Regions from separate parts of the Nocardia sp. NPDC005745 genome, predicted to be linked through region 3. Evidence: riboswitches for the same ligand, from Rfam matches in the RefSeq annotation. Region 3 holds a riboswitch; each other region holds the start of a gene.
The links. Region 3 has a riboswitch for S-adenosylmethionine ahead of ABZ420_RS26875 (homoserine O-acetyltransferase). Riboswitches for the same ligand answer to the same signal wherever they lie in the genome.
Positions count from the first base shown of each region.

Region 1: it holds a riboswitch for S-adenosylmethionine, as region 3 does, so the genes downstream of both, ABZ420_RS16065 (rhodanese-like domain-containing protein) here and ABZ420_RS26875 (homoserine O-acetyltransferase) in region 3, are expected to answer to the same signal.
Region 2: it holds a riboswitch for S-adenosylmethionine, as region 3 does, so the genes downstream of both, ABZ420_RS25980 (aminotransferase class V-fold PLP-dependent enzyme) here and ABZ420_RS26875 (homoserine O-acetyltransferase) in region 3, are expected to answer to the same signal.

Region 1 is NZ_JBEXYF010000013.1:115,725-119,441, forward strand. Features, by position in the region: gene ABZ420_RS16055 (RpiB/LacA/LacB family sugar-phosphate isomerase) at 1-40, shown strand, start outside; gene ABZ420_RS16060 (O-succinylhomoserine sulfhydrylase) at 83-1,297, opposite strand; gene ABZ420_RS16065 (rhodanese-like domain-containing protein) at 1,294-1,710, opposite strand; SAM riboswitch class IV at 1,725-1,841, opposite strand; gene ABZ420_RS16070 (hypothetical protein) at 1,905-2,354, opposite strand; gene ABZ420_RS16075 (FAD-dependent oxidoreductase) at 2,730-3,717, shown strand, end outside.
Region 2 is NZ_JBEXYF010000028.1:58,906-62,622, reverse strand. Features, by position in the region: gene ABZ420_RS25985 (Pls/PosA family non-ribosomal peptide synthetase) at 1-1,393, opposite strand, end outside; SAM riboswitch class IV at 2,063-2,176, shown strand; gene ABZ420_RS25980 (aminotransferase class V-fold PLP-dependent enzyme) at 2,224-3,543, shown strand; gene ABZ420_RS25975 (hypothetical protein) at 3,620-3,717, shown strand, end outside.
Region 3 is NZ_JBEXYF010000030.1:68,730-72,446, forward strand. Features, by position in the region: gene ABZ420_RS26870 (TetR family transcriptional regulator) at 1-549, shown strand, start outside; SAM riboswitch class IV at 602-712, shown strand; gene ABZ420_RS26875 (homoserine O-acetyltransferase) at 914-2,071, shown strand; gene ABZ420_RS26880 (helix-turn-helix domain-containing protein) at 2,129-2,506, opposite strand; gene ABZ420_RS26885 (nitroreductase family protein) at 2,576-3,223, shown strand; gene ABZ420_RS26890 (DUF3017 domain-containing protein) at 3,264-3,509, opposite strand.

The DNA.
Region 1 (3,717 bases), on a different contig from region 3:
CAACATCGCCCATCTCTCCGAGATCGAACGGCGAGTCTGACGCAGGCTCCCTACCCGATCCGCAGGCGACCGCCGAGCGGGATCAGGACAGGGCGCGGTCGAGGTCGTCGAGGAGGTCTTCGACGTCTTCCAGGCCCACCGAGATACGCACGACGCCGTCGGTCAGGCCGATGGTGGCCCGGCCTTCGGGACCCATGGCGCGGTGGGTCGTGGTAGCCGGGTGCGTGATCAGGGTCTTCGCGTCACCGAGGTTGTTGGAGATGTCGACGATGCGCAACCGGTTGAGGACTTCGAAAGCGCGCTTCTTCGCCTCGTTCTCGGGTGCGCTCAGCTCGAAGGTGATCACGGTGCCGCCCGCGCTCATCTGACCGGTGGCCAGCGCGTACTGCGGATGAGATTCCAGGAACGGGTACCGCACCCAGCTGACGGCCGGGTTGCCCTCCAGGAAACGGGCGATGCGCAGGGCGGAGTCCGCCGAGTGGCGCACCCGCAGCGGCATCGTCTCCAGGCCCTTGAGCAGGGTCCACGCGTTGAACGGGCTCAGCGCCGGGCCGGTATGGCGCATCAGCGTTTTCACCGGGCCGTCGATGTAGTCCCGGTCGCCGAGGATCGCTCCGCCGAGCACGCGGCCCTGCCCATCGATGTGCTTGGTGCCCGAGTAGACCACCACGTCGGCGCCGAGTTCGAAGCCACGTTGCAGCAGCGGAGTGGCGAACACGTTGTCCAGCACCACTTTCGCGCCCGCCGCGTGCGCCAGCTCGGTCACCCGGCGCACGTCGACCAAGGTCTGCATCGGATTGGCGGGCGTCTCGAAGAACACCGCCTGGGTGGGCACCGACAGCGCCTGCTCCCACTGGTCGAGATCCTCGCCGTCGACGAAGACGGTCTCCACGCCCCAGCGCGGCAGGATCTCGTTGCACACCACGAAGCACGAGCCGAACAGGCTGCGCGCGGCGACGAGCCGGTCACCCGCCTTCAGCAGCGCGCCCAGCGCGGTGAACACCGCGGACATGCCGCTGGCGGTGGCGAAACACGCCTCGGCGCCGTCGATCAGGCGCATCCGCTCCTCGAACATGGCCACCGTGGGGTTGCCGTAGCGGGAGTACACGAAATGCTCGACCTCGCCGGTGAACGCGGCCTCCGCGGCCTCGGCGCTCTCGTAGACGAAGCCGGAGGTCAGATAGAGCGCCTCGGCGGTTTCCTCGAAACCGGAGCGCCGCAGCCCGCCGCGCACGCCCAGCGTCGCGGGACCGACGCCGTCGGGCAGCGGCTTGTCGAACGCGCCGCCGGTGATCACGACTGCCGCCAGGGCAATCCGAGGGCACGCCAGCCCGCGCCGCCGCGATGCCCGAATTCGTCGAGCGGGCCTTCGAAGCCCTCCAGCACGTTGTAGGAGGTGCGGTAACCCGCCGAGGTTGCGGCGATCGCCGCACCGATCGAACGCTGACCGGAGCGACAGAGGAAGACGACGGGAGCCTCGGGATCGTGGCCGTCGAGCGCCTGCTTCAACTGCTCGACGAACGTCTCGTTGCGCGCGCCCGTGGAATCGACCCACTCGATCAGCACGGTGGGCCGTTCGATCGAACTGGTGTCGGGGACGCCGACGAACTTCCATTCCGCTTCCGTCCGCACGTCCACGAGGACGGCCTCGGGATCGTCCCGCAGCAGCTCCCAGGCTTGCTGTGGGGTGATGTCACCGGCATAACTCATGTGCACCTCCTGCGAATCCGCACTTGCCGCGCCCGGGACCAAGGCGCCGCCAGGTCGTCACCCGGAGCACCCCACCGCGGAGGAGGGTTGCCGACCAGTAATGCCGGGGCTTGACACTGGTTCTCATGACCTTCGACTGAGATTGCACCGACCCGGGTCACCCTGTCAAACGGTGGCGCACACTGCGCGAACGCTCAGGTGCAGACCAGCCACTTACCGCCGGATCGGGTGAGATTCCAGGTCGAGGTCCGCTCCTGCCCGTCCACCTTCGTGGTCACGGTCGCCTTCCCCCGGTCGCCGTCCATGATCGGACTGTCGATTTTCGTGATCTCGACCGGCTTTCCGGCGCCGTCCTGCCCCGCCAGCGGCGAGCGGGTCGCGTCGAAACCCTGGCACGCGGTGCCGGGCGGCGGCACGGCGTCGCTGCGGTTGGAGCCGTCGACGAAATTGCGGACGGCCGCCGCGATGCGGTCGGCTTCTGTGACATTTTTCTCAGCGGGCGACAGCACGCCGCCGAGCACGATCGCGATCAGCACGATCGCCGCGACCACCGCGGCCGCGATGAACGGGGCCGCCGAGCGCTTGTCGGTCTGATCCACCCGGATGATCTCGTCCTCGCCCGGGGTCGGCTGCTGTTCGGTCATGGCTCGATGATCCCTGGTCGGCGCGGGTATCGAGCGATCGACCCCCGGCCGCGGACCAGGGCGGCGCCGGCCGGGTCCGGCCGTCCGCGATAGGCCGCGCGCGAGCGGGTAAGCGACGATTGTGGCTTTCGACGGCATCCGCCGAGTTCACGCACCGACGCGGGGTGGCATCGGCCATCCCGATAGAATCGCGGGACGGCGGCCTGCTGTCATAGCGAATCGGCAGCTCCACGCCGCGGCGAACGGAGCACCGTGCAGCCACGAGCCGGCAACGCAGGCGTGCGCCCCGAGGGCGCGACCGAGCCGGTGCGTCAACTTAGCCTAAGCTAAGCCAGACGTCATTAATTGTTTCGACCGTAAGGTGCGCGTAAAGAGATGACCGAACAGAGTGCAGTAGAGGATGGCGGTGTTCGCGAGCCCTCCGTGGTGACGCAGGCTTCCTCCGCCGGGCCTGACGCGCACACCGCGAGGACCCGCCCGCTCCGCATCGCGATCGTGGGCGCCGGTCCGGCCGGGATCTACGCCGCCGACGCGTTGATGAAGTCCGATGCCGAGGTGAGCATCGACCTGTTCGAGCGCATGCCCGCGCCGTTCGGGTTGATCCGCTACGGCGTCGCGCCGGACCACCCGCGGATCAAGGGCATCATCACCGCCCTGCACAAGGTGCTGGACAAGCCGCAGGTGCGCCTGCTGGGCAATATCGACTACGGCACCGACATCACACTGGACGACCTGCGGGCCTTCTACGACGCGGTGATCTTCTCCACCGGCGCCAACGCCGACCGCGCCCTGCCCATCCCCGGCATCGACCTCGACGGATCCTTCGGCGCCGCCGACTTCGTCTCCTGGTACGACGGCCACCCCGACGTCCCCCGCACCTGGCCGCTGGACGCGGAGAAGGTCGCCGTCCTCGGCGTGGGCAACGTCGCTCTCGACGTGGCTCGCGTGCTGGCCAAGACCGGCGACGAGTTGCTGCCCACCGAGATCCCGCCGAACGTCTACAAGGGCCTCAAGGCCAACAAGGCCGTCGAGGTGCACGTCTTCGGCCGCCGCGGGCCCGCCCAGGCCAAGTTCACCCCGCTGGAACTGCGCGAACTCGACCACTCCCCCACCATCGAGGTCATCGTCGACCCCGAGGACATCGACTACGACGAAGGCTCCGAAGCCGCGCGCAGGCATTCCAAGCAGGTCGACATGGTCGCCAACACGCTCGAGCAGTGGGCCATCCGCGACGCCGGTGACCGGCCGCACAAGCTGTTCCTGCACTTCTTCGAATCCCCCGCCGAAGTGCTCGGCGAGAACGGCAAGGTCGTCGGCCTGCGCACCGAGCGCACCCAGCTCGACGGCACCGGCAACGTCAAGG
Region 2 (3,717 bases), on a different contig from region 3:
GCGCGGCCTTGACATCGAAGTCCGGGCCGGGTCCGGTCAGATAGCCGACCAGAACCTTGTTGCCCGCCTTGGTGGTCCGGATGGCCGCCGCGGCGCCCGTGACGCCGGGCAGGTGTTGCAGAGCGTTGTCGATCTCGCCGAGTTCGATGCGCCGCCCGCCCAATTTGATCTGGTCGTCGGCGCGGCCGAGGAAGACCAGTCCGGCGCTGTCGTTGCGGACCAGGTCGCCGCTGCGGTAGGCGCGCTCCCAGCCGACGGAGGGCAGCGGCGCGTACTTCTCGGCGTCCTTGACCGGGTCGAGATAGCGAGCCAGTCCGACGCCGCCGATCACCAGTTCGCCGGATTCCCCCTCGGCCACCGGGTTACCCGTCTGGTCCACGACGACCAGGTCCCAGCCGTTGAGCGGCAGGCCGATTCGGATCGGCCACCGGCCGTCCAAGCGCGCGGCGCAGGCGACGACCGTGGCTTCGGTGGGGCCGTAGGTGTTCCACACCTCGCGAGCCGAGTCACCGTTCCCCGCGAGGCGCTCGGCGAGTTCCGGGGGGACGGCCTCGCCGCCGAAGATGAGCAGGCGCACCGCCTCCAATGCCTCCACCGGCCAGGTCGCCGCCAGGGTCGGGACGGTCGAGACCACACTGATCTCCCGCCGCACCAGCCACGGGCCGAGGTCGGCGCCGGTGCGCACCAGCTCACGCGGGGCGGGCACCAGGCAGGCGCCGTTGCGCCAGGCCAGCCACATCTCCTCGCAGGAGGCGTCGAAGGCGACCGACAGACCCGCCAGAACCCGGTCACCCGGACCGATCGGGGCGTCGCGCAGGAACAGATCGGCCTCGGCGTCGACGAAGGCGGCCGCGTTGCGATGGGTGACGGCAACGCCTTTCGGAGTGCCGGTGGAACCGGAGGTGAAGATTATCCAGGCGTCGTCGCCGGGAGTGGGCAGCGTCGACCAGGTCTGTTCGCGCTGGTGCTCCGCTGCGCGGATGCCCGCGGCCGTGGTCTCGATGCCCTCGGCGGTCACGATCGCGGTGACCTGCGCTTCCCCGAAGACCAGCTCGGCGCGCTCGTCCGGGTCGTCGGCGTCGACCGGCACGTAAGCGGCGCCGGAGTAGAGGACGGCGAGGATGGTCACATAGAGCCCGCGGGTGCCCGACGGCATGCGCACGCCGACCCGATCGCCGGGCCGCACGCCCGCGGTGGCGAGCCGGGCCATGGTGTTCTCGATCTCGACGACCAATTCCAGATAGGACAGCACCGCGTGGCCGTCGTCGATGGCGGGGGCGTCGGGATGGGCGAGTGCCGTCGCGGTCAGGATGTCGACGAGCGTCCTGGCCCCCGGTGCGCGATCGCCGCGTGACAACGGGCCCGCCGGCGCGTCGACGTCTGTCTCGAGCATGGTGCTGTGCGCACCTCCCATCGACTTGCCTCACACTTTCCCGTTGTTGTGTCATAGCTGGGTTACCAAAGGGCAAACAGCGCTGTGGCCAGCTGTCCACGGTACCCGGGGTTGTCGTCGCTTGTCGTTCACCGAACCGGATGCCGGATCGGTGGGTGTGATGCGCGTTGTTGCAGGTGGGGTCGATATTCGCCGCTCCGGCAGGGCAAAACGCTGGTGGGCGGCTCGCCCGCCGCGTTCGCCGGGAGATCGCTGATTCGAAGGTGTGATTCGGCTCATCGAGCGATCCGAAGCTGGTTCTCGCGAGGGCCGGGACGCCCGTTTGTTCCGGCCGGTCAGCGGGGAGTCGCAGCGGGGCGCCGCGATCGGATTCAGCGCGTTCGAGATACGGAGGTGCTCGAGAAGCTGCGCCGTTGTGGGAAACGAGCGGGGACCGAGTCGAATCGGCATCGGATCGGCTCGGTGGTAACCGCCGAGCGAACCGAGGCCCGTTCACCCGTGGACGGGGCCGGTGCCGAGACGGGAAATCCCTCGTCGGGCGCGGCTCGCGCGTCGTCGTGGGGGTGCTTGTAATGGCCGCCGCGTGGTGGTTATGTCCACGCGGTGCTCGTGGTGACTCGGGTGGAATGTGGTTGACAGCGCCGGGGCGCTTCTGCCACTCTCGGGTCTGGTCATGAGTGCCAGCGCAAAGCCCCGGCTTGCTGGCCGGCAACCCTCCTCCGCGGTGGGGTGCTCCGGGTGACGACCCGGCCGACGCCCAACCGGGCGCGGCAAGCGCGGACTCGCCGAATCGTTCGGTCGCGAGTCCCTGAGCCGACGGGATTCACGTGATGACTACTGCTGTCGACAACTCCTGTGCCGCACTCGCCCGGGTGTCCGGCGACGAACTGCGCGTGCCGCTGGTGCACGGCGGATCGGCGACCTACGCCAACTTCGACTACGCCGCGAGTGCGCCCGCGTTGGCCCAGGTCACCGACCGGGTGCAGCAGTTGCTGCCGTACTACGCGAGCGTGCACCGCGGCGCGGGCTACGCCTCGCGGATCTCCACCGAGTGCTACGAAGCCGCTCGCGGATCGGTCTCCCGGTTCCTCGACGCCGCCGACGATCAGGTGGTGGTCTTCACCCGCAACACCACCGACTCGCTGAATCTGCTGGCCTCCTGCGTCCCCGGGGACACCGTGGTGCTCGACATCGAGCACCACGCCAACTTCCTGCCGTGGACCAAGCGGGGCAGGCGCGTCGTGCAGGCCGCCGACACGGTCGAGGAGACCATCGGCAGGCTGGTCGCCGAACTGTGCAGCAAGCCGGCCGCATTGCTCGCGGTGACCGGCGCATCGAACGTGACCGGCGAGGTGCTTCCGCTGGAACGGCTGGCCACCATCGCGCATCAGTGCGGCGCCCGGATCCTGGTGGACGCCGCCCAGTTGGCGCCGCATCGGCGGATCAGTCTGCGGGACACCACGATCGACTACCTGGCGTTCTCCGGGCACAAGCTCTACGCGCCGTTCGGCGCCGGTGTGCTGGTGGGCAAGCGGGATTGGCTCGACGCGGCGCAGCCCTACCTCGCGGGCGGCGGCGCGGTGCGCGAGGTGCGCAGCGACGCGGCCGAATGGGCGTCCGCTCCGCAGCGGCACGAAGCAGGTTCGCCGAACGTGCTCGGCGCCGCCGCGCTGGCCGCCGCTTGTGACACGCTCAGCGGGATCGACGCCGAAACCCTTGCCGCGCACGAACACCGGCTCGCCGACCGTCTGCGCGACGGCTTGGCTGCGATTCCCGGCGTCCAACTGCTGCGCATCTGGATCGACACTCCCGACTCCGTCGGCATCGTCGCGTTCACCCTGGACGATTTCGCACCCGGCCACGTCGCCGCCTATCTCTCCGCCGAACACGGCATCGGTGTGCGCGACGGACGCTTCTGCGCCCACCCGCTGCTCGCCCGCCTCGGTTTGGACGGCGCACTGCGCGCCAGCATCGGCCTCGGCACCACCTCCGCCGACGTGGACCGCCTGATCGAGGCGATCGCCATCCTCGCGCGAACGGGCCCCACCTGGAACTACACCGCCGAGAACGGCGTGTGGAACCCCATCCCCGAAACGCGCCCCTTCACCTCCACCGCCCCCACCGGCGCGGCCCCCTGCCTCATCGGCTGAGGCCGCGCTGGTCCCGATGGCGTGATTACACCGGATACCATCGCCGTATCCGGTAACCCGAGTTCGAGGCGGTCTCATGAGCACCCGGCCCGTGTGGGCCACCGATCCGGCCGCCCTTCTCATCACGGAGGAGGGTTACGCGGCACTCCCGGAAGACGTCCAACGTCAGATCGA
Region 3 (3,717 bases):
ATCGAGCAGATCGCCAACGTGGCGGACGTCTCGCCGCGCACGATCAACCGCTATTTCGAGAGCAAAGAGGACATCGTCCTCGGGCCGGTCCAGGATTTCGGGCGCACGATCGCCGAGACGCTGCGCGAGCAGCCACGCACGGGCAACGAGCTACAGGCGCTGCGCGCGGCCTTCCTGCACGTGGTCGATCAAGCCGCCGAGGGTGGCGAGGCCGACCCGTTGTCGTTCCGGCAGTTCCAGAAGATGCAACGAATCCTGCGCAGCAGCCCCTCTGTCAGCGCGCGCAGCACGGAACTCGCCGACGACAAGAACACGGCGATCGCGGCGGTGGTCGCCGAGCGCCTCGGCACCGAACCGGACGCGCGCGCGGTGCGGCTACTCGTCGGCACCTGGCAACTGATCGGCCACATCGGCATGGAGTGCTCCGACGACGCGTTCCTCGACGAGGACCTGGCGACCGCGACCAGGGCGGGGCGCACCGCGTTCACCGAGGCGTACGACGAATTCGTACGCACCTGCTGCGGGGCGGCGACCGTCGCGGACCAGTGAGTTCGGCGGAGGATTTCGGACGCCGACCGCCCGCCGGTTATGATGCCGGGCAGGTTATGAGTACCAGCGCCAAGCCCCGGCTCGCTGGTCGGCAACCCTCCAACCGCGGTGGGGTGCTCCGGGTGATGACCTGGCTCCCGAGAGTCGGGAGCAAGCGCGTAACAGGAGGTCGCCGGCATGTGTTGTTGTTCGTTACCCACACACCGCTAACCCTTGCTGTACCGGCGAACACCTTTTGGGAGCAAACCATGAGTGAATTCACCGCGCCCGGGACCGAGCAGGCCCCGGCAGCGCCGTACAGCCGCGTGGCCGCCACCCTGGACATTCCGGGCGATCTACGCGCCGGCTTCGCGACGGCGGCGACGTGACCGTGAGCACCGAACCGAGCACGCGGACCTCCGGCAACGTCCTGCCGCCCCCGGATGGACAGTTCGGCACCATCGCCATCGGGGACGTGCGACTGGAGAACGGCGCGGTGATCCCGGACGTCCACCTCGCGGTGCAGCGCTGGGGCGAGCTCTCCCCCGGGCTGGACAATATCGTGCTGGTCGAACACGCCCTGACCGGCGACTCGCACGTTGTCGGCAGGCCCGACGACGTACACGAGATGCCCGGCTGGTGGGACGGCATGGTCGGCCCGGGTGCTCCGCTGGACACCGACGAATGGTGTGTGATCGCGACGAACGTGCTCGGCGGCTGCAAGGGCAGCACCGGGCCGTCGAGTCCCGCGCCAGACGGGGAGCCTTGGGGCGCGCGGTTTCCCGAGATCTCCATTCGCGATCAGGTGACCGCCGAGGCCGCTCTGCTCGACCTGCTCGGCGTCGAGCGGCTCGCCGCCGTGGTCGGCGGGTCGATGGGCGGCATGCGGGTGCTGGAGTGGATGGTCGGCGCACCGGAGCGGGTCGCGGCGGCGCTGGTGCTCGCGGTCGGCGCCCGCGCCACCGCCGACCAGATCGGTACCCAGACCACCCAGATCGCGGCGATCAAGGCCGATCCGGACTGGCAGGGCGGTGATTATCACGGCACCGGCCGCGCCCCGCTGACGGGCATGGCCCTGGCCCGGCGGATCGCACACCTGACCTACCGCACCGAATTCGAGCTCGACCACCGGTTCGAGAACAAGCCCCAGGGCGACGAGGACCCGTGGCACGGCGGCCGTTACGCGGTGCAGAGTTACTTGGACCATCAGGCCGAAAAGCTGTGCAAGCGCTTCGATCCCGCCACCTACGTGCTGCTGACCGAGGCGATGAACCGGCACGACGTTGGCCGGGGCCGGGGCGGCATCGAGGCGGCGCTCGCGGCGACGCCGGTGCCGTGCGTGGTCGGCGGCGTCGACTCCGACCGGCTGTACCCGCTGCGGACCCAGCAGGAACTCGCCGATCTGCTGCCCGGTTGCGACGGACTGGAAGTCGTGCACTCCCGCGACGGGCACGACGGATTCCTCACCGAGGCGGCGGCGGTCTCGAAGCTGCTGACCGAGACCATGCGACTAGCCCGGGCGGGTGTGCGACCCGAACGCTGAAGATCCGCCGCGTCGAAACGTCCACGCGCGACGTTCCGAGCACTGTCTGCCCGGCGTTCAGAGCGCCGCGCCTCGTCGCGCCGCCTCGATCCGGTTGATGTTGCTTTCGATCCAATCCCGCAGCGCCGCGATCGGTGTGCGCAGGCTGTGGCCGAGGTCGGTGAGGGTGTAGTCGACCCGGGGCGGGACCGTCGGATGCACTGTGCGCGTGACGAATCCGTCCGCCTCCAATTGCCGCAGAGTTTGCGTCAGCATCTTCTGGGAGATGCCCTCGATGCGGTTGCGCAGATCGGTGTAGCGCATGGTGCCGTCTGCGAGTGCGTCGATGATCAGCACCGTCCATTTGCCCGCGATGTGGTCGAGAACCTCCCGCGTAGGGCACTTCGCGGAGTACACGTCCGCAGGGAGACCGGAACCTTCGAGGTATGTAGGCACCCTTCGGAGTGTAGCGCACTATTTAGTGCCTTCTTTCTATTCGAGTGTCACTCTCCGATAGTAAGAATCATGGAAACGCAGACGCTTTCGGTTGCCGAAGCCATTCGTACCCGCCGCACCGTCCGGCATTACCGGACCGATCCGGTAGCGCCGGAGCTGCTCGAAGAACTCCTCGACCTGACCATGCAGGCCCCGAGCGCCTGGAACATGCAGGACCGGTCGGTCGTCGTGGTGACCGGCGAAGCCGGCCGCCGCGCCCTGCACGAAGCGGCGTTCGGTCAGCCCCAACCGCTCGAGGCGCCGGTGGTGCTGGTCTTCCTCGCCGATGTCGACGCCTGGCGAGCGGGCAATGCCGATATCGCCGAACTCGCCGGCCGCAGCGGCGCGTGGAACGCCGACTTCACCGCCATGTTCGACACCCGCGCGGAGTATCACGCGCTGGAACGACACGGCCTGCTGCGGGAGAACGCGGTGAAGAACGCGATGATCGCGGCCACCTACGCGATGCTGGCGGCCACCGGCCTCGGACTGGCCTCGGCCCCGATGAACGGTTGGGACGCCGAACTGGTGAAGCAGGCCGTCGGTGTCGGCGGTCGTGCCGATCTGGCGGTCGCGGTCCTGGTCACGGTCGGCTACAGCGACACCGTTCCACCCCATCCCGGCCGCCGTCCGCACGAGCGGACGGTTTTCGCCGAGCGATACGCGGCCGCCCGCTGACCCCGATGGGCGACCCGGCCGGGTCGCCCTTCCCGAGCGGTCAGCCGACGCCGAGCGTGTTGATCGTGGCCGCCAGGAACAGGATGCTCGAACCGAGCAGCGTAAGCGCGCCGACATCGAAGGGCTTGCTGCGCACCGCGAGCAGCCCGACCCGCGCGGTCGGCAGGCACAGCCGGAACGCCGCCGCCAGCAGCGTCGCACCACCGAAGAAGAACGCCCCGCGCCGCCACCGATCGGACGCGACGAACACCACCGCCACCACGATGACCAGCGTCACAACCACCATCGGCAGATGGGAGCGCAGAAACTGCGCCCCCGCACTGCGGCGCCCCGAGACAGGCGCGTCGGCATCGGTCACCCCCCGATTCTTGCAGACCACCCCCGTCGGTCCGCCGGAGGTCACCGAGCCCGATCGGAACCAGCCCGAGTCTGATGTTCCACGAACTGAGGATCACCACTCGCGGAACGTCGGCCGCGCCGCGAAAGGCCGGACT